4 regions of the Kitasatospora sp. NPDC101447 genome follow, and region 3 is predicted to be linked to each of the others. Evidence: riboswitches for the same ligand, from Rfam matches in the RefSeq annotation. Region 3 holds a riboswitch; each other region holds the start of a gene.
The links. Region 3 has a riboswitch for cyclic di-AMP ahead of ACIRST_RS13500 (NlpC/P60 family protein). Riboswitches for the same ligand answer to the same signal wherever they lie in the genome.
Positions count from the first base shown of each region.

Region 1: it holds a riboswitch for cyclic di-AMP, as region 3 does, so the genes downstream of both, ACIRST_RS28555 (peptidoglycan DD-metalloendopeptidase family protein) here and ACIRST_RS13500 (NlpC/P60 family protein) in region 3, are expected to answer to the same signal.
Region 2: it holds a riboswitch for cyclic di-AMP, as region 3 does, so the genes downstream of both, ACIRST_RS35920 (transglycosylase family protein) here and ACIRST_RS13500 (NlpC/P60 family protein) in region 3, are expected to answer to the same signal.
Region 4: it holds a riboswitch for cyclic di-AMP, as region 3 does, so the genes downstream of both, ACIRST_RS30210 (M23 family metallopeptidase) here and ACIRST_RS13500 (NlpC/P60 family protein) in region 3, are expected to answer to the same signal.

Region 1 is NZ_JBIWNL010000024.1:96,106-100,849, reverse strand. Features, by position in the region: gene purB (adenylosuccinate lyase) at 67-1,506, shown strand; gene ACIRST_RS28560 (MFS transporter) at 1,546-3,084, opposite strand; cyclic di-AMP (ydaO/yuaA leader) riboswitch at 3,397-3,577, shown strand; gene ACIRST_RS28555 (peptidoglycan DD-metalloendopeptidase family protein) at 3,580-4,563, shown strand.
Region 2 is NZ_JBIWNL010000041.1:14,765-19,508, forward strand. Features, by position in the region: gene ACIRST_RS35915 (hypothetical protein) at 1-849, shown strand, start outside; cyclic di-AMP (ydaO/yuaA leader) riboswitch at 1,320-1,479, shown strand; gene ACIRST_RS35920 (transglycosylase family protein) at 1,466-2,746, shown strand; gene ACIRST_RS35925 (hypothetical protein) at 2,990-3,193, shown strand; gene ACIRST_RS35930 (LacI family DNA-binding transcriptional regulator) at 3,326-4,345, opposite strand; gene ACIRST_RS35935 (glycoside hydrolase family 13 protein) at 4,371-4,744, opposite strand, start outside.
Region 3 is NZ_JBIWNL010000007.1:224,732-229,475, forward strand. Features, by position in the region: gene ACIRST_RS13490 (NYN domain-containing protein) at 1-371, shown strand, start outside; gene ACIRST_RS13495 (NlpC/P60 family protein) at 572-1,609, shown strand; cyclic di-AMP (ydaO/yuaA leader) riboswitch at 1,947-2,100, shown strand; gene ACIRST_RS13500 (NlpC/P60 family protein) at 2,111-3,232, shown strand; gene ACIRST_RS13505 (NlpC/P60 family protein) at 3,455-4,501, shown strand; gene ACIRST_RS13510 (hypothetical protein) at 4,681-4,744, shown strand, end outside.
Region 4 is NZ_JBIWNL010000027.1:87,236-91,979, forward strand. Features, by position in the region: gene ACIRST_RS30190 (ATP-binding protein) at 1-57, opposite strand, end outside; gene ACIRST_RS30195 (TetR-like C-terminal domain-containing protein) at 472-1,038, opposite strand; gene ACIRST_RS30200 (alpha/beta fold hydrolase) at 1,179-2,006, opposite strand; gene ACIRST_RS30205 (YiaA/YiaB family inner membrane protein) at 2,137-2,427, opposite strand; cyclic di-AMP (ydaO/yuaA leader) riboswitch at 2,625-2,783, shown strand; gene ACIRST_RS30210 (M23 family metallopeptidase) at 2,796-3,629, shown strand; gene ACIRST_RS30215 (hypothetical protein) at 3,708-4,583, opposite strand; gene ACIRST_RS30220 (GNAT family N-acetyltransferase) at 4,626-4,744, shown strand, end outside.

The DNA.
Region 1 (4,744 bases), on a different contig from region 3:
GAAGGGTGCTCAATTGACCCAGCCTACCCCATCCGCCGACGTCCGGCGTGACCTCGGCTGTTACTCTTGCGAAGCGTGAGCGCGAAGCCCCAGATCCCCAATGTCCTGGCCTCCCGGTACGCCTCGGCGACCCTGGCCCAGCTGTGGTCCCCCGAGCACAAGGTGGTCCTTGAGCGCCACCTGTGGCTGGCCGTCCTGAAGGCCCAGCAGGACCTCGGTGTCGAGGTGCCGGCGAACGCCGTCGCCGACTACGAGCGGGTGATCGACCAGGTCGACCTCGGCTCGATCGCCGCCCGTGAGCGGATCACCCGCCACGACGTGAAGGCCCGGATCGAGGAGTTCAGCGAGCTCGCCGGCCACGAGCAGATCCACAAGGGCATGACCTCGCGGGATCTGACCGAGAACGTCGAGCAGCTGCAGATCCGCCAGTCGCTGGAGCACGTGCGCGACCGCACGGTGGCCGTGCTGGTCCGCCTGGCCAAGCTGGCCGCCCAGCACTCCGAGCTGGTCATGGCCGGCCGCTCGCACAACGTGGCCGCGCAGGCCACCACCCTGGGCAAGCGCTTCGCGTCGATCACCGACGAGCTGCTGGTCGCCTTCCGCCGTCTGGAGGAGCTGATCGCCCGCTACCCGCTGCGCGGGATCAAGGGCCCGGTCGGCACCGCCCAGGACATGCTGGACCTGCTCGGCGGGGACACCGAGAAGCTCGCCGAGCTGGAGCGCCGGGTCGCCGGGCACCTCGGCTTCGACAACGTGCTGACCAGCGTCGGCCAGGTCTACCCGCGCTCGCTGGACTTCGAGGTGCTCACCGCCCTCGTCCAGCTGTCCGCCGCGCCGTCCAGCCTGGCCAAGACCATCCGCCTGATGGCCGGCCACGAGCTCGTCACGGAGGGCTTCAAGGAGGGCCAGGTCGGCTCCTCGGCGATGCCGCACAAGATGAACACCCGCTCCTGCGAGCGCGTCAACGGCCTGGCCGTCATCCTGCGCGGCTACGCCTCGATGACCGGCGAGCTGGCCGGCGACCAGTGGAACGAGGGCGACGTCTCCTGCTCGGTGGTGCGCCGGGTCGCGCTGCCGGACGCCTTCTTCGCCTTCGACGGCCTGCTGGAGACCTTCCTGACCGTTCTCGACGAGTTCGGCGCCTTCCCCGCCGTGATCGAGACCGAGCTGGACCGCTACCTGCCGTTCCTCGCCACCACCAAGGTGCTGATGGGCGCGGTGCGCGCGGGCGTCGGCCGGGAGACCGGGCACGAGGTCATCAAGGAGCACGCCGTCGCCTCGGCACTGGCGATGCGCGCGGGCGCCCGGGAGAACGAGCTGCTGGACCGCCTGGCCGCCGACGAGCGGATCCCGCTGGACCGCGCCGCGCTGGACGCGCTGCTGGCCGACAAGCTCTCCTTCACCGGTGCGGCCGGCGCCCAGGTCGCCGAGGTGGTCCGCCTGGTGGAGGCCGTCGCGGCCGCCTACCCGGAGGCCGCCAAGTACGCGCCGGGTGACATCCTCTGAGGTCGATGTCCCGTGACGTCCCGGTGAGGTGACGTCGCGTCAGCTCTCGGGCGTGGGCCCCGCCGCCGGACCGGTGGCGGGGCCCTCGCGCGTGTGGACGTGGCCCGGGTCGAAGGGCGGGGTGGTGGTGCCGCAGGGCCAGTCGCAGTTCGGCTCGGCGACCGGCTTCTCCTCGGGCGCCAGCACGTTGCCCCGGATGGTGGCGAAGGCGATCATCCCGCCGGTGGCCAGCAGGCCCGCGCAGATCAGCATCGCCGTGTGGAAGGCGGAGTCGACCTCGGAGGGCACCTGGTAGGCGTTGCCGCTCAGCCCGGCCAGGGCCGGCAGGGCGGCCACCGCGAGCAGGCCGGCCGCGCGGGCGGCGGCGTTGTTGACCCCGCTGGCGATGCCCGCGTGCCGGACCTCGACGGCGGCCAGCACCGTCGCCGTCAGCGGCGCCACCAGCAGGGTCATCCCGCAGCCCATCACCGTGACGGCGGGCAGCACGTCCGTCCAGTACGACGAGTCGGAGCCGATGCGGAGCATCAGCAGCACCCCGGCGGCGCAGATCAGGGGGCCGACGGTGAGCGGGATCCGCGGGCCGATCCGCTTGCCGAGCCGGCCGGCGCGCGCCGACAGCAGCAGCATCAGGATGGTGATCGGCACCAGCGCGAAGCCCGAGACCAGCGGTGAGAACCCGGCGACGATCTGCAGCTGCACCACCAGCAGGAAGAACACGCCGCTGAACGCCGCGTACACGCAGAGGGTCACCAGGTTCACGGCGGTGAACAGCCGGGAGGAGAAGAGGCCGAGCGGCAGCATCGGTTCGGGCGCGCGGCGCTCGACGGTGACGAAGGCGACGCCGAGCACCACGCCGATCACGCCGCTGACCCAGACCGCGGGGGACAGGCCCTCGCCGGCCGCGGTCAGCGCGTAGGTGATCGCGCCGAGCGCGAGCGCGGCGAGCGCCGCGCCCAGCACGTCGAAGCGGCCGGTGGCGCTCTCGTCCCGGCTCTCCGGTACGGACCGGGTGGTGACCGCGATGACGGCGGCCGCGAGCGGCAGGTTCAGCAGGAAGATCCAGCGCCAGCCGGGGCCGTCCACCAGCCAGCCGCCGAGGAAGGGGCCGACCGCGGCCGACACCCCGCCGAGGCCGGACCACAGGCCGACCGCCGCCGAGCGGTCGTCAGGGTGGAAGACGGCCTGGAGCATGGCGAGCGAGCCGGGCGTGAGCAGCGCCCCGCCGATGCCCTGGACGGCGCGGGCGGCGATCAGCACCTGGATGTTCGGCGCGGCGGCGCACGCCGCGGAGGCGACGGCGAACCAGACCACGCCGATCAGGAAGACCCGGCGTCTGCCGTACCGGTCGCCGAGCGCGCCGCCGAGCAGGATCAGGCCCGCCAGGGTGAGCAGATAGGCGTTCAGCGTCCATTGCAGGGATGCCAGGGAGGCGCCCAGGTCGGCGCCGATGCGGGGCAGGGCGACGTTCACCACGGTGCCGTCGAGCATCGCCATGCTGGATCCGAGCACCGTTGCCAGGAGTACCCAGCGACCCTGCGCGGTGCCCAGGCGCAGGGTGCCTGCTTCGGAGGTGGCCACGGCCCGATCCTGGCCCTGTGGGGCGTACGTGACAAGGCTCACCGGTGGGTGTGTTGGAGGCTGTCGGTGCGTGAGCGGACGACTGCGCAGCGCCGTCGTCGTCGGCGCAGGGTCGTGGATCAGTGGCACGGGGTGAATGGATTGTGTACAGACCGTGCCGCGGATCATTCGGAGGGTGACCGGATCCCCGGGGGTCGTTGCGGATTCAAGAGATCGACATTGCTTCACCCGAACGGATGGGTTTTAGTTCAGCGACCGCCCGGCCAGCCCGGACGGATCCACCGGGTGGAACGCCGAGTCCTGCCGCTGCCCGGGTGGTTCGAACTGAACTCTGTACGGCAGGAGCGGGGGACCCACAGGTAAGTCGCCGGACCGGAGTTCGCGCCTCAGGGCGCGGGCGTCCAGGGCCGGCTTGGGGTGAAGCCGCGCATGCGGCCGGGCAACTCCAGCCCGAACCCGACAGCTCACCTCGCAGGCGTCGGAGAGGAAACTTCCATGCCTGCTCAGGCTCGTCGTATCGCCCTGCCCCGCGCCGCCCGCATCGGCATCGCCACCGCCGTCACCGGCGCCTCCTTCGCCCTCCCGCTCGTGACCGCGATCAGCGCCCAGGCCCACACCGCCCCGGCTGCCCCGGTCGCGCAGGCCGCCCCCGCCGCTGCTGCCGCCCCCGCCCCCGCCGCCGACGCCAAGCCGGCCGCGCAGGCCGCTCCGGCCGCCGCGCACGAGAGCTACCGCGTCGTCAGCGGTGACACCCTGTCCAAGATCGCCGACGTCAAGAACGTCGACGGCGGCTGGCACGCGCTGTACGAGCAGAACCGCTCGGTCGTCGGCGCCAACCCGAACCTGATCTTCCCGGGCCAGCAGCTCACCATCGCCGGCCACGCCGTCGCGCCGTCCGCCGACGCCGCCCCGGCGAAGCCGGCCGCCCCGGCCAAGCCCGCCACGCCGGCCAAGCCGCAGGTCAAGGTCCAGGTCAAGACCGAGGCCGCGAAGCCGGCCGCCCCGGTGCAGACCCAGGTTCAGACCGCCGCTCCGGCCCCGGCCGTGACCGCCGCTCCGGTCGCCGCCACCGCCGGTTACGTCGCGCCGCTGGCCAACCCGGTCCTGGGCGAGGCCTACGGTGTCGCCGGCTCGATGTGGGCCTCCGGCCACCACACCGGCCAGGACTTCGTCTGCTCCACCGGTACCCCGCTGCGCGCCGTCGCCAACGGTGTCGTGGTCAAGGCCGGCAACGGCGGCGCCTACGGCAACGAGGTCGAGATCAAGCTCGCCGACGGCAAGTACGCGCAGTACGCGCACCTCTCGTCGATCGGCGTGAAGATCGGTCAGACCGTCACCGCCGGCCAGCAGCTCGGCCTCTCCGGCGCCACCGGCAACGTGACCGGCCCGCACCTGCACTTCGAGATCCGCACCACCCCGGAGTACGGCTCGGACATCAACCCGGTCACCTACCTGCGCGCGCACGGCGTCGCGCTCTGACCCTTCCGGGGTTTCAGGAACCACCGCTGCTGCGGAGCGAATCGATCCTCCGGGATGGTCATGTCGGGTGACCGCTCGACCGGGTGATCGCCGCACAGTGGACATGGGCGCGGGACACGCCCAGGCCGGCCCGGCTCGCGGGACACACCTCCCTCGCGAGCCGGGCCGGCCGGTGCCTTTT
Region 2 (4,744 bases), on a different contig from region 3:
GCCCTGGTGCTCGCCGTGCCCACGGCCGCCGGGCCCGAGTCCCGCTCGGTCGTCGAGGAGCTGCTCTCCATCGTCCGCAGCGAGCAGAACGGCGTCCAGGCCGCAGTCGGCTACCTCCCCGGCGACTCCGCCGAGGGTGAGGGCGGCGAGGACCGCACCGTCGCCGAACTCCTGGCCACGGCCGCCGAAGCCGGCCTGCCGATGCCCGTCCTGGTGCCGCTGGTGCCCGGTCCGCACGGCTTCCTGCCCGAACTCCACGCGCTCGCCGCCGAGTACGGCGCGCCCGTCACCGACGCGCTCGGCCCGCACCCGCTGCTCGCCGAGGCCGTCCACGTACGACTCTCCGAGGCCGGGCTGGCCCGCGCCGACCGCGCCCGGCTCTTCGCCATCGCGACCGCCGCGGACGGCGTGGTCCTGACCACCGTCGGCGGCGAGGACGCCGCCGCCGCGGCCGGCATCACCGGCGTGCTGCTGGCCGCCCGCCTGGCCGTGCCGGTCGTGGCCGCCGCGCTCGACGTGCCCGGCTCGGTGGCCGCGGCCGTCGACCACCTCAAGGAGACCGGCTCCCAGCGCCCGGCGCTGGCCCCGCTGGTGATCGGGCCGGAGGCCGACTCCGAGCTGCTCGCCGCGGCCGCCGAGGAGACCGGCTGCCCGTCGGCGGCGCCGCTGGGCGCGTACCCGACCGTCGGCCAGCTGATCGCCTCGACCTACCTGGCCGCGCTGCCCGCACCGTCCGCGGAGGAGCTGGCGCGGGCCGAGGCGGAGGCGGCGGCCGCCGCCGAGGCCGAGGGGGTCGTGGAGGGCACCCGTGGCGCCCACGCGGCCGCCGAGGGGCCTGCCGGACAGTAGCGGACACCGCGCGCCCGTCGGCGCGCACACGGGGCCCGGAACGACTTGCGTTCCGGGCCCTTCGCTTTGCCCGCTTTCCCGCTCTTGCGGCGTACGGGAGTTACCGGAGTTAAGCGAACAATGAATGGAATGTCCGTTCTGCTGCTGTTTGCCGGGGAATGGCGAGCGCACTCCGGGGCGCTCGAATCACGTCCGCCCCACCGGTTCGACCGGTGCGCCATTTCGCGCTTCGACACACCGTCATGCCATTCCTGAGACAAAGACAGTTGTGGGCATCCGCAATCGCATTGCCGAAAAACGATCATTTACGATCATGATTAGCCGCCAATTTGGCACTTCCCACTAATCCGTGATGCCCGTCACAGCTATTTGCAGTTTGAACTTAAGTCTGCTTAACGTGCTCCCCGTTCGTGACCACACGGACCCAGTTCATCCGCGACGCCGAGTCCTGCCGTCGGATGTCCTGGCAGCGCGAAAACGCACCACGGCAGGAGCGGGGGACCCACAGGTAAGTCGCCCCGGACCGCTCCCAGGAACGGTTCAGGGCTAGGGGTGAAGCCGCGCTCACGCGCGGCCGGGCAACTCCGGCCCGAATCCGACAGCTCACCTCGCAGGCGTGGGAGAGGACCGCGTCTTCATGCTGCCCACCAACGGCACCCGTCTGTCCAGCCGCACCCGCCGCGTGATCGCCGCCATCGGCGTCGCGGGCGTCGGCCTCACCGTCCCGTGCCTCGTCTCCGGCACCGCCTCCGCCGCCTCCGTCGCGACCTGGGACAAGGTCGCCCAGTGCGAGAGCAGCGGCAACTGGAGCATCAACACCGGCAACGGCTTCTACGGCGGCCTCCAGTTCACCCAGAGCACCTGGTCCGCCTTCGGCGGCACCGCCTACGCCTCGCGCGCCGACCTGGCCACGAAGGACCAGCAGATCGCCGTCGCGGAGAAGGTCCTCGCCTCGCAGGGCCCCGGCGCCTGGCCCGTCTGCTCCGTCAAGGCCGGCCTGACCAAGGGCGGCACCCCCGCCGCCGTCGACACCTCGGCCGCTGCCGCTCCGGCTGCTCCGGCCGCCCCGGCTGCTCCGGCTGCCAAGCCCGCCGCCCAGACCCCGGTCCCGGCGGCCAAGCCCGCCAAGCCGGCCGCGCCCGCCCAGGACACCGCCGACTCCGCCGCCGGCACCTGGGCCCAGAAGCACCAGCAGGCCGCCCAGAGCGACGACTACACCGTGGTCGAGGGCGACTGGCTGTCCTCGATCGCGGACAAGCACAACGTCCAGGGCGGCTGGGAGCGGCTGTACGAGCTCAACCGCAGCACCCTGACCGACGGCCCGAACACCATCTACCCGGGCCAGCACCTGACCTTCGGTGACCACGGCCAGACCCAGCAGTCCGCCTCCTCGGACAAGTCCGGCTCGGACTTCACCTGGTTCAACCGCTCGCAGAAGTCCGGTCAGTCCGCGAACGGCGGTTCCGTGAACGCCAAGCCGGTCGCCCAGACCCAGACCCCGGCCGCCCAGGCCCCGGCCCAGGCCCCGGCCGCCAGCGGCAGCATGGCCGCCGCGGTCGCCTTCGCCGAGTCCAAGGTCGGCCAGGCGTACGTCTACGGCGGCACCGGCAACGGCGGCTGGGACTGCTCCGGCCTGACCCAGGCCGCCCTGCGCGCCGCTGGCATCTCCGTCCCGCGCGTCGCCGCCGACCAGGCCGCCGCCAGCACCCACGTCTCGCTGGACAGCCTGCAGCCGGGCGACCTGCTGTTCTGGTCCAACAACGGCAAGGACTCGGGCGTCTACCACGTCGCGATCTACGTCGGTGGCGGCAAGTACGTCGAGGCCGCCAACCCGAGCGCGGGTGTGCGCGAGCAGACCGTCGCCAACTGGGCCCCGGACTTCGCCGGCCGGGTCTGAGCACGGCGAGACGGCTGACGGCAGGCAGCTGACAGCTGACAGCTGACAGATTTCAACATCTGTCAGCTGTCGTCCGTCGTCCGCAGACCGCGGGCCGTAGCCGTCGGCCGCCAACCGAACACTGATCACCCGCCACCCCCGGGGAAGAGTCTGGTCGCTCCTCCCCGGGGGTCGCGGCGTATCCCCGTGGTGGAACCGGACCCGAACGGGCATGCTGCTGCTCTGCACCCGAGGAGGAGTCACATGGCCCAGGTCACCGTCACGCTCGACGCGAACCTCGCGATCGACGCGATGATGCTCTCCGGTACCAAGAACCCGCAGGACGCCGTCGAACTGGTCCTGCGCGACTACCTGGCCCGCGGCCGCCGCACCGAGGCCCGCACCGGCGACCCGGCCGACGGCAACCGCCTCGCCCAGGACCGCACCACCGACACCGAGCACGGCTGAGCGCAGTCGAGATCTGCCGAGATCTGCCGAGCGCTGCCGAGCAGGGCCGAGCAGGACCGAGCACAGGCACGCCGAAGGGCCCCGGAGAGCAACTGTCCTCCGGGGCCCTTCCCTCGGCCCTGTGGCCGGTGCTCAGCGCGCGCAGGCCCCGGTGGACCCGCGCATCACCAGCTCCGGCTGGAACATGAACTCGCCGCGCTGGACGGCGTTCCCGCCGACCTCCTCCAGCAGCGCGTCCACCGCCGCCGTGGCCATCGCCTCGACCGGCTGGCGGATCGTGGTCAACGGCGGCTCGGTGAAGGCGATCAGCGGCGAGTCGTCGAACCCGACCACCGACACGTCCTGCGGCACCGACAGGCCGCGCTGCCGCACCGCCCGGATCGCCCCGAGCGCCATCATGTCGCTCCCGCAGACGATCGCCGTGCAGCCCTTGTCGAGCAGCGCGCCGGCCGCCGCGTGTCCGCCCTCCACGCTGAACAGCGTGTGGTGGACGAGGTTCTCGGCCTCCTCCTGGGTGCGCCCGAGCACCTCCCGCATCGCCGCCGTGAAGCCTTCTATCTTGCGCAGCACGGGCACGTACCGGCGCTGCCCGACGGCCAGCCCGATCCGCTCGTGGCCGAGTTCGGCCAGGTGCTGGACGGCCATCCACATCGCGGCCCGGTCGTCCGGCGAGATGAACGGCGCGTCGATCTTCTCGCTGAAGCCGTTGATCAGCACGAACGGCACCCCGCGCCCGGCCAGTCGCGCGTAGCGGTCGTGGTCGGCCGTGGTGTCGGCGTGCAGTCCGGAGACGAAGACGATGCCCGCCACGCCCCGGTCGACCAGCATCTCCACCAGTTCGTCCTCGGTGGATCCGCCCGGTGTCTGGGTGCACAGCACCGGCGTGAAGCCGTGCCGGCTGAGCACCTGCTCGATCACCTGCGCCAGTGCCGGGAAGATCGGATTGCTCAACTCCGGTGTGATCAGCCCGATCAGCCCGGCGCTGCGCTGGCGCAGCCGGGTCGGACGCTCGTAGCCGAGCACGTCGAGCGCGGCCAACACCGTCTGCCGGGTGGCGGCGGAGACGTTCGCCTTGCCGTTGAGCACGCGGGAGACGGTGGCTTCGCTGACCCCCGCCTGTGCCGCGATGTCTGAGAGTCGCGCCGTAGTCACGGTCCCAGAGCCTATTGCAACCACGTCAGACCGCCCACCAGCCGGTGCTGTCCGGAGCGAGCACCGTCTCGCCGCCGTCCACCACGAGGTCGGCCGAGGCGAGCAGCAGGGTGCCCGGGGCCGCGATCCGCACCGGCTCGCCGGTGGTGTTCACGGTGCACACGAAGGACCCGCGGCGGAAGGCGAGGGTGCCCTCGGGGCCGTCCAGCCACTCGACCTCCGTGCCGGCGCCGAGGTCGGCCGTCGCCCGGCGGAGGGCCAGCGCGCTGCGGTAGAGCTCCAGGGTGGAGGACGGGTCGCCGGTCTGCGCCTCGACGCTCAACTCCGCCCAGGCGGCGGGCTGCGGCAGCCAGGACGGCCCACCGGCCACCGGGCCGAAGCCGTACGGGGCCTCGGTGC
Region 3 (4,744 bases):
ACCTGGTGGTGGACGGCTACAACGTGACCAAGACCGGCTATCCGACGCTGCCGCTGGAGCAGCAGCGGATCCGGCTGCTGGGCGGGCTGGCGATGCTGGCCCAGCGCACCCAGGCGGAGGTCACCTGTGTGTTCGACGGCCAGGATCTGGACGTTCCGGTGATCATGGCGCCGCCGCGCGGGGTCCGGGTGCGGTTCAGCCGGACCGGAGAGACCGCGGACGAGCTGATCCGCCGTCTGGTGCGGGCCGAGCCGCAGGGCCGTCCGGTGGTGGTGGTCTCCGCCGACCGGGAGGTCGCGGAGGGCGTGCGGAAGGCGGGCGCGCGCCCGGTGGCGTCGGTGCTGCTGCTGAACCGGCTGGCGCGGCCCTGAGCGTCGGCCCGCTAGGATGACACCTGGTCAGCGCCGCGTCCACGACCGTGTGCGGGTGCGGTGAAGCCGGTGTGGTGAACGGGGTTCACGCCTTCGGGGGAGTGGCAAAGCGGATAGATCCGCACTAGGGTCTGGCGTCAAACCTATTTTCCGGTTCCTCATCCGATCGGGTGAGTCCGTTGGAAGAAGGAGCCGGTCCCTTGGCCTCCCACCGCCGTCCCAAGCAGCCGAGCCGCGCGCGGATCTCCGTGCTCACCGCTGCCGCTGCGACCGCGGTCGCCCTCTCCGCCCAGGTGGCCGCGCACGCCGCGCCGCAGCCGAACAAAACGGACGTCAAGGCGCAGATCGACCAGCTCCAGGAGGAGCAGGAGCAGGCGGCCGAGAAGTACAACGGCGCCAAGGAGCGGGCCGACCAACTGCGCAAGCAGGCCGACCAGCTGCAGGACCAGGTGGCCCGCGGCCAGGAGCAGATGACCCAGCTGCAGGGCGGCCTGGCCGAGGTGGCCGGCGACCAGTACCGCAGCGGCGGCATCGACCCGTCCGTCCAGCTGATGCTCTCCTCCGACCCGTCGGGCTACCTGGAGAAGGCCTCGACGGTCCAGCAGGCCAGCACCACCCAGGCCGAGGCGCTCAAGTCGCTGCTGGACGAGCAGCGCCGGCTGGACCAGGAGAAGACCGAGGCGGCCGCCGTGCTGGCCTCGCTGGACAGCACCACCAAGGACCTGAACCAGGCCAAGGCGGACGTCAACACCAAGCTGCAGGCCGCCCAGGACCTGCTGAACTCGCTCAGCGCCGCCGAGCGCACCGCGCTGAAGGCCCAGCAGGCGCAGGACGACCGGGCCTCGCGCGGCAGCGACCGGGTCGACCTGAGCAACCTGCCGCCGGCCAGCGGGTACGCCGCGGTGGCCGTCGCCAAGGCGATGAGCAAGCAGGGCTCGCCGTACGTGTGGGGCGCCACCGGTCCGAGCACCTTCGACTGCTCCGGCCTGATGCTCTGGGCGTACGGCCAGGCCGGCGTCTCGCTGCCGCGCACCTCGCAGGAGCAGGGCCACTACGGCACCGCGGTGCCCGGACTGGCCGCGGCCCAGCCCGGCGACCTGGTCATCTACGGCGGCGACATGCACCACGTCGGGATGTACATCGGCAACGGCATGGTGGTCCACGCGCCGCACACCGGTGACGTGGTGAAGGTGATGAAGGCCGACGCGATGCCGATCAACACCATCCGCCGGGTCTGACGGCCCGACACCCTCCGGGGGCCCCGTCCGGGCCCCTGTGATCCGCGCCACCTCCGACGGGGTGGCGTTCGGGTTTTCGACCGTTTCGCGAGCGGCGGGTGAGACCTGATCAGCCTTGCGTACGGTCGTGATCACCATCGGTCATTTTCACAAAAGAACTTGGGTAATCTTCCGTCTTTTTTCTGACAAGGATTTGAACCGATCACGGTTCAGTTACTAGGGTCGTGCTTCGAACCACCGCACTGTCGATCACCCAGCCAGGGTGGCGGCGGTGGTTACCGCCGAGTTCGCGAGGCAGCGGGGCAGGTCGAAGCGACTGCCCGACAGGGGAGCCCAGTGGTCGGGGGCGCTGCGGAGCGGAGCCGGGGAACCACGTTCCTCCGGGGTGAATCGGCGCCAGGTCGGCCGCTGGAACGGCCGTGAGGCGTCGTAGGGCATGCTTCCGGCCCGAACCCGTCAGCTCACCCGGTAGGCGGACGTAGGAAGAAGGAGCCCGCCTTCGTGGCGTCCCATCGTCGTCCCAAGCCAGCAAGTCGCGCCCGGGTCTCGATCCTGACCGGTGTCGCCGCCGCTGCCGTCGCCCTCTCCGCGCAGTCCGGCGCCCACGCCGACCCGCAGCCGACCAAGGACCAGGTCAAGGAGCAGGTCGACCAGCTCAACGAGCAGGCCGAGGTGGCGACCGAGCAGTACAACGCCGCCCAGGAGAAGCAGCAGACCCTGGAGAAGCAGGTCTCCGGCCTGCAGGACCAGGTGGCCCGTCAGCAGGCCCAGGTGACCGAGCTGCAGGGCGGACTCGCCGAGATCGCCGGGGAGCAGTACCGCAACGGCGGCATATCCCCGACCGTCCAGCTGATGTTCTCGTCCAGCCCGGACAACTTCCTCAACCAGGCCGGTGCGCTGAACCAGGCCGGTGACACCCAGAAGAACCAGCTGAAGCAGCTCCAGGAGCAGCAGCGCAAGCTCGACCAGGACCGCACCGAGGCCCAGGGCAAGCTCGCCGAACTGGAGTCGACCACCCAGCAGCTGAAGGCCTCCAAGGACGAGGTCCAGGCCAAGCTGAAGGCCGCCCAGGACCTGCTCAACACCCTGACCGAGCAGGAGCGCCAGGCGCTGCGCGCGGCCGAGGAGAAGGCCGCCGCCGACGCCAAGGCCCAGGCCGACGCCGCCGCGAAGGCGCAGCAGAACGCCGACCGCGCCTCGCGCGACAACAGCCGCACCGACCTCTCCACGCCGTCGTCCACGCCGGCCGGCAAGCTCCCGGCCCCGGGCAGCTCGCGCGGTGCCGCCGCGCTCTCCGCCGCCGCCTCCAAGGTCGGCAGCCCGTACGTGTGGGGCGCCACCGGCCCGAGCTCCTTCGACTGCTCCGGCCTGATGGTCTGGGCGTTCAACCAGGTCGGCGTGTCGCTGCCGCGCACCTCGCAGGAGCAGGCCCACGCCGGCACCCGGATCGGCACCGACCTGTCCCAGGCCCAGCCCGGCGACCTGCTGATCTTCTACGGGGACGCCCACCATGTCGGCATCTACGCCGGCAACGGCCAGGTGCTGCACGCCCCCAAGCCGGGTGCGTCGGTCCGCTACGAGGCCGTCACCAACATGCCGCTGAGCGGCATCGTGCGGGTCTGACCCCGTTCGGCTCCTCGCAGGCCCGGTCTTCCACCACGGAAGGCCGGGCCTGCGGCGTTGGCGGCTGCTCGGGCTGATGTCCGATTGAAGGTCAAATATTCGGGTCCGTAGGGGTTTGGACTCGCTTGCCCGGACTCGCTAACGTCTGCCACCGGACTCCCGCTCGACGGCCGCCCGCCACGGGCGGCCGCGGGGCCGCGCCGCAGGATTGGAGCCGCTGCCGTGCTTGTGCACCGCCGTTCCCAACTGCTCGCCCGTGCACTGGTGCTGACGGCGGCCGCCACCACCGCGCTGGGCGTGGCGACCGGCGGCGGCGCCCACGCCGCCCCCGGCAGCCCGGACCCGGCCGACCGCAAGGACGTCCAGGCGCAGGTCGAGCAGCTCTACGACGAGGCCGAGCAGGCGTCAGAGCAGTACAACGCCGCACAGGAGGCCCAGCGCCGGCTCCAGGGGGAGACCACGATCCTGCAGGGCGAGATCGCCGTCGCCCAGGACCAGCTCAACGAGCTGCGCGGCGACCTGGCGACCGTCGCCGGGGCCGAGTACCGCGGCGGCGGGATGACCCAGACCGCCCAGCTGATGCTGTCCCCCGACCCGGAGGGCTACCTCGCCCGCGCCCGCACCATGGGCCAGGCGTCGCAGCGGCAGCAGGAGACGCTGCACGAGCTGGTCACCCGCCAGCGCCGGCTCGACCAGCGGCGGACGGAGGCCACCGGAAAGCTCGCCGAGCTCGACCAGGCCCGTCGCTCGCTCGCCGACGGCAAGCAGCAGATCCAGCAGCGGCTGGCCAGGGCGCAGAAGCTGCTCAACGGCCTCGACGCCGCCGAGCGGGCCAGGATGACCGCCCAGGACGCCCGGGACGCCGAGCAGCGCGCCACCCGCGGCACCGACCGGCTGGACCTCGGCACCGCCCCGCCCGCCTCCGAGCGCGGGGCGGCCGCGCTGGCCGCCGCGGTGCGCATGATCGGCTCGCCGTACGTCTACGGAGCCACCGGGCCCCGCGCGTTCGACTGCTCCGGTCTGATGTACTACAGCTGGCGGCAGGCCGGAGTGACCCTGCCGCGCACCTCGCAGGCCCAGGCGTACGCCGGCCGGCGGATCGACCTATCCGAGGCGCGACCGGGAGACCTGGTGATCTTCTACCGGGACATGCACCACGTCGGCATGTACGCCGGCGGCGGTGTGATCGTGCACGCCCCCTACCCGGGCGCCAAGGTCCGCTACGAGAGCGTCAACGCCATGCCGGTCTCGGGGGTGGTCCGGCTCTGAGCACGTCCCCTTCGCACCCCGCCGGACCCGATCCGGCGCACGTACCCCGCCGCGCGCTGTCCCGGCGGGGTGCGCTGCTGCTCGCGGTCGGCGGGCTGGCCCAGCTGTCGCTGCCGCCGCTCGCCCCGGCGGCGGCACCGGTCGGGGCGGTCGCCGACCGGCGCGCCGCGGTGGCGGCGGTGCTGGCGGAGCGGGCGCGCACGCTGGAGGCCCGGTCGGGGCTGCCGGTGGCCGAGGCGGCGT
Region 4 (4,744 bases), on a different contig from region 3:
GGCCACGAGGGCGAGGACGGCGAGCACGCCGGTTGCCGTTACTGACCACTGAGTCATCGTCACGCGGCGAATTCTAGGGTGATGATCCTACGAAGGTGTGAACGGATCTCGCCAAGTGACCGGATCTCGTCAAAATCAAGTCAATCCGCCCGCATTCCGGACTCGTTCGTCCCCGATCGCCCTCTGGGGCAAGCCCTCGGGGCGGCTCTGTCGGGTCGGCCGCCACCCGTCCCGAACCCGCCCGATGGCCGGTTCGCGCCCTGGGATGTGTGGGGCCTGTGTGCAGGGTGTCGCGAAAGCGGATCCTCGGGGCCGGCGGCGTCTTCCCTCGACGCCTCCCTCCGGCGTTTCCTCCGACGTTTCCCCCGGCGTTTTCTCTCGGCGTCCACCCGTCCTCCGTCGGGGCGCCGCGGGGGTCGGCCGGCTCGACGCCCCCGTGTCCGCCGGTTCGCCGGGTGCGTGGGCGGCCCGTCAGGCGGGCCAGGCGCGGAGGCCGGTGGTGAGGGTGGCGATGAGGCGGTCCTGGGTGGTGGTGAGGTCCTCGGCGAGCCGGAAGGCACCGGCGGTGCTGAGCGAGGCGAAGCCGTGGGCCAGGGAGCGGACGGTCCGGGCGGCGTGGATCGCCTCGGAGCCGTCGAGCCCGTACTCCCGCAGGACGGCGATGATCACGCCGACGAGTCGCGCGGCCGCCTCGGCGAGGTCGTCGTCGGGCTGCGGGGCCTGGGGGAGGGCGTTGTAGCGGTGCGGGTGCTCGGTGGCGTACGCGTGGTAGGCGCGCAGGACGGCCGCGACGGCGTCGTCCCCGCTGCGGCCGACCGCGGCGGCGGCGAGGCAGTCGGCCAGTTCCCCGGTGACCCGGACGGCGATCAGCCGCCGCAGTTCGGCGAGGCCACCGCTGACGTGCTTGTACAGCGAGGGGGTGGCGACGCCGGCCCGGGCGGCGACCGCGGCGAGGGTGAGGGCTTCGGTGCCCTGTTCGTCCAGGAGGGCGATGGCGTGGTCGACGACCTGGTCGGGGGTCAGTCCTATGCGGGGCATGGTTTCGGGCTTCTCTCGTGCGGGAGTCGGCGGTGGTCGGGCGGTGGTCCCGCCGTGGTCGGCCTGGTGGCCGGCCGGTGGTGGGCCGGTGGCGGGCCGTGGCGGGCCGTGGCGGGCCGGGTGGACCGGCGGTCGGGCGGTCAGGCGAGTTCGGCGAGGAAGGGCAGCAGGGCGTCCGCGGTGGCCTGCGGGTCGTCGGCCATCGGGTAGTGCCCGGACCCTTCGATCATCGCCTTCCGCGCGCCCAGTGCCGCGACCTGCCGGTCGGCGACGAGCTCCGGCTTCGGGAAGTCGGGGTCCTTGCTGCCCATGACCACCAGCGCCGGGCACCGCACGGCGGCCGTCCAGCCGACCGGCGAGGAGTTCCCGGTGACGTACCCGCGGGTGGCGGTCTTGCGGCCCGGGGTGCGCAGCGCGGCGACCAGCCCGTCCACGTAGGCGTCGAAGTCGGCGGGCTTGGCGCCGGGGAAGGCCATCCGGCGCAGGTAGAAGCCCCAGAAGGCGGGCCAGTGGACGAGCGCCGCGCCCATCAGGCCGAGGACGCCGCGCATCAGGGCGCCGGGCTGCGGGTTCTCGACGAAGGCGTCGATCAGGACGATCCCGGCGACCCGCTCCGGCGCGTCCCCGGCGACCTTGACGACCGTCGCGCCGGTGTAGGAGTTCCCGGCGAGGACGGCGCGCTCGATGCCGAGGTGGTCGAGCAGGGCGAGGACGTCGTCGGCGATGGCGGCGGGGCCGTAGTCGTCCCAGGCGATGGACGACTCGCCGAAGCCGCGCAGGTCCATGGTGACGACCCGGTGGCCGGCGGCGACGAGCAGCGGGCGGAGGTGCCGGTACGCGGCGCGGCTGTCGAGCATGCCGGGCAGCAGGACGACGGGGGTGCCGTCGCCCTGCCGGGTGTCGTCGAAGGCGATCCGCCCGCCGGGGAGGGTCAGGTACTGGGTGTCCGGGGTGATGGTGGCGTTCATGGTGGGCCTCCTCGGTCCTCCGCTGCGGGCATCGGCGGTGCTGCCGATAGCCATAAAGCTAAGGCTAATAGCCTTAGCCGTCAAGTGCTCGACCGCGGCGGAGGGAGAGGGGGGTGTCGGGCGGCCCGCCTCAGACCCCCTCGACCTTGAACGGGTCGTGCTCGCTGAGCAGCTTCTCCAGCCGGGCCTGGTCGACCCGGCTGACGATCTCGTTCGTCTCCTGCCGGTCCCGGACCACCTTCGCCAGGGTGAACGCGGAGCTGACGGTGTAGAGGAGGCCGATCCCGAGGAACGCCCGGGTCCACCCGCCGACCGGCAGGTAGGCGATCCCGACGGCGAGGGCCGTGCCCGACAGGGCGAAGGAGAGGATGGCCTGGATGTAGTAGGCGGCCGTCGTGCGGTTCTGCATCGGTGCGCTCATGGCGTCAGGATGCGGCCGTCCGGCCGGGCCGCACATGAGTAGGAGTACTCAGATGAAGTGCTCGTGTCGAAGGGTCGTTCGTTGACGTCCTATCACTCGTTCCACGGCCGTCCCGGACGGATGGCTTGGAATCAGAGCGTCCTAGGATTAACGTTTGATAACGCAGCGCGGTTGTCAACGCCGTACCCAGACGGCACCGTGCGCCGTCGCCTAATCCCGCCGGCCGGCCTCCGGGCAGGTCAGGGAGCCGGGGAACCACGTTCCTTGGGGTGAATCGGCGGGGCCCCGGCCCGGCCGTAGGAGACCTTCCTGCTCCGAACCCGTCAGCTAACCCGGTAGGCGCGAAGGAAGGAAAGGAGCGCGCCTCCGTGGCGTCGACGCACACTCCGGCACACCCGGCCGGCCCCGCAGCCGGTACCCAGCTCCTCGACCACCCCGGTGCGGACGGCCCCGAGGCCCTCGGCCCGGAGGCCGAGACCAACCGGCACCGGATGCCGCGTCAGGTCCGCGGCACCTCCCCGCTGCTCGGCGTCACCGCCGTCGCCGCCACCCTGGGCGCCACCGGCTTCGCCTCGGCCACCCCGGCCGCCGCACCCGCCGTCGAGGCCCCGGACGAGACGCCGGTCGCCCTCTCCGCCGACCCCGGCCTCGCGCTCGCCGCCCGCATCCAGCAGCAGGCCGACAGCCAGCGCACCGCCGCCGAGGAGACCGCCCGCGTGCAGGCCGCGCAGGAGGCCGAGGCCAAGGCCGCCGCCAAGGAGGCCGAGGCCAAGCGCGCCGCCGAGGAGGCGGAGGCCAAGCGGGCCGCCGCCCTCACCCTCCCGGTGAAGGACTACCGGCTCTCCGCCCACTACGGCCAGAGCGCCCGCTACTGGGCCAACCTGCACACCGGCCTGGACTTCGCCGCCGACACCGGCACCCCGGTCTACGCGCTCGGCCAGGGCACCATCACCTCGGCCGGCTGGTCCGGCTCCTACGGCTACCGGATCGTCGAGACCCTGCCCGACGGCACCGAGATCTGGTACTGCCACCTCTCCTCGATCATCGCGGGCTCCGGCAAGGTCACCTCCGGCCAGCAGATCGGCAAGGTCGGCGCGACCGGCAACGTCACCGGCCCGCACCTGCACCTGGAGGTCCGCCCCGGCGGCGGCGCCCCGGTCGACCCGGAGCCCTGGCTCCAGCAGCACGGCCTCAACCCGTAACGGACACCCGGAGGCCCGTAGCGGCCTCCCGGAAGCCCCCGGCCGCACGCGGCCGGGGGCTTCCGGGTGCCACGGCGGCTACTCCTCGGCGGGCAGCTGCGCCAGGTAGGCGTCGATCTCCTCCTGGCCCGGCTCCGGCGCCAGCTCCGGGAACTCCGCCACCAGCAGCCGCGGCAGCCCGGGCACCGTCCACTCCCCGAACAGGTCGAGCGCCGCGTCGACCGCCGCGTCCTCGAAGTGCCCGAAGTCCCCGGCCAGTTCGTCCGGCATCGGGCGCCCGAGCGCGGTCAGCTCGGCCAGGTTGCGGTAGCTGCGCCGCATCAGGCCCTGCTCCAGCAGCCGCCGGGCGCCGTCCGTGGCCATGCCGACCGACAGCACCCGTCCCGGTCCCCAGCCCTGCTCGTCCGGCTCGTCCAGCCAGCCGGTGGGCACCAGCGCCTCGTACGCGGCCAGCCGCTCCTCCTCCGCCAGCCCGGCGAAGCCGGTCAGCCAGTCCCGCACCGCCGCCCCGTCCGCGACGTCCACCCCGTGCGCGTGCAGCAGCAGCGCGTACAGCCGGGGCCAGGTCACCAGGTCGGCGCGGCGCAGCAGCCCGGCCGCGACCTCGCCCTGCCACTCGGCCTCGGCGTGCAGCCGCTCCTGGCGCTTGGCGTTGAGCCGCCGGGCCGCCCGCTGGTGGTCGATCAGCAGCCGGACCGCCTCGCCGTACGCGAGCGGGTCCTCCTCGGGCGCGGGTTGGACGTACAGGTGGAGGCGCTCGTACAGCAGGTGCTCCACCGCGTCGGAGGTCAGTTCGGGCCAGCCGTCGTGCATCCTGCTCTCGCCCAGCTCCAGCAGCGCCAGCACCGCGTGCAGCGGCCCCTCGGCCACCGGCGTGCGGCCCTGCTCGGCCGCCCAGGCGAGCAGGTCGGCGGCCCTGGTGCGCGGGGCGAGCCGCAGGTCTTCGTCGTTCATAGTCCGAACGGTAGCCGCCGGGGGCGGGTAGGGTCGGCAGCCATGGTCCCCGTACGACTCACCGGCCCCCGGCTGGCCATCCGCGAGTACCACCACACCGACGGCGACGTGGACGCCCTGCACGCGCTGTTCGGCGACCCGGAGGTCACCCGGCACCTGCC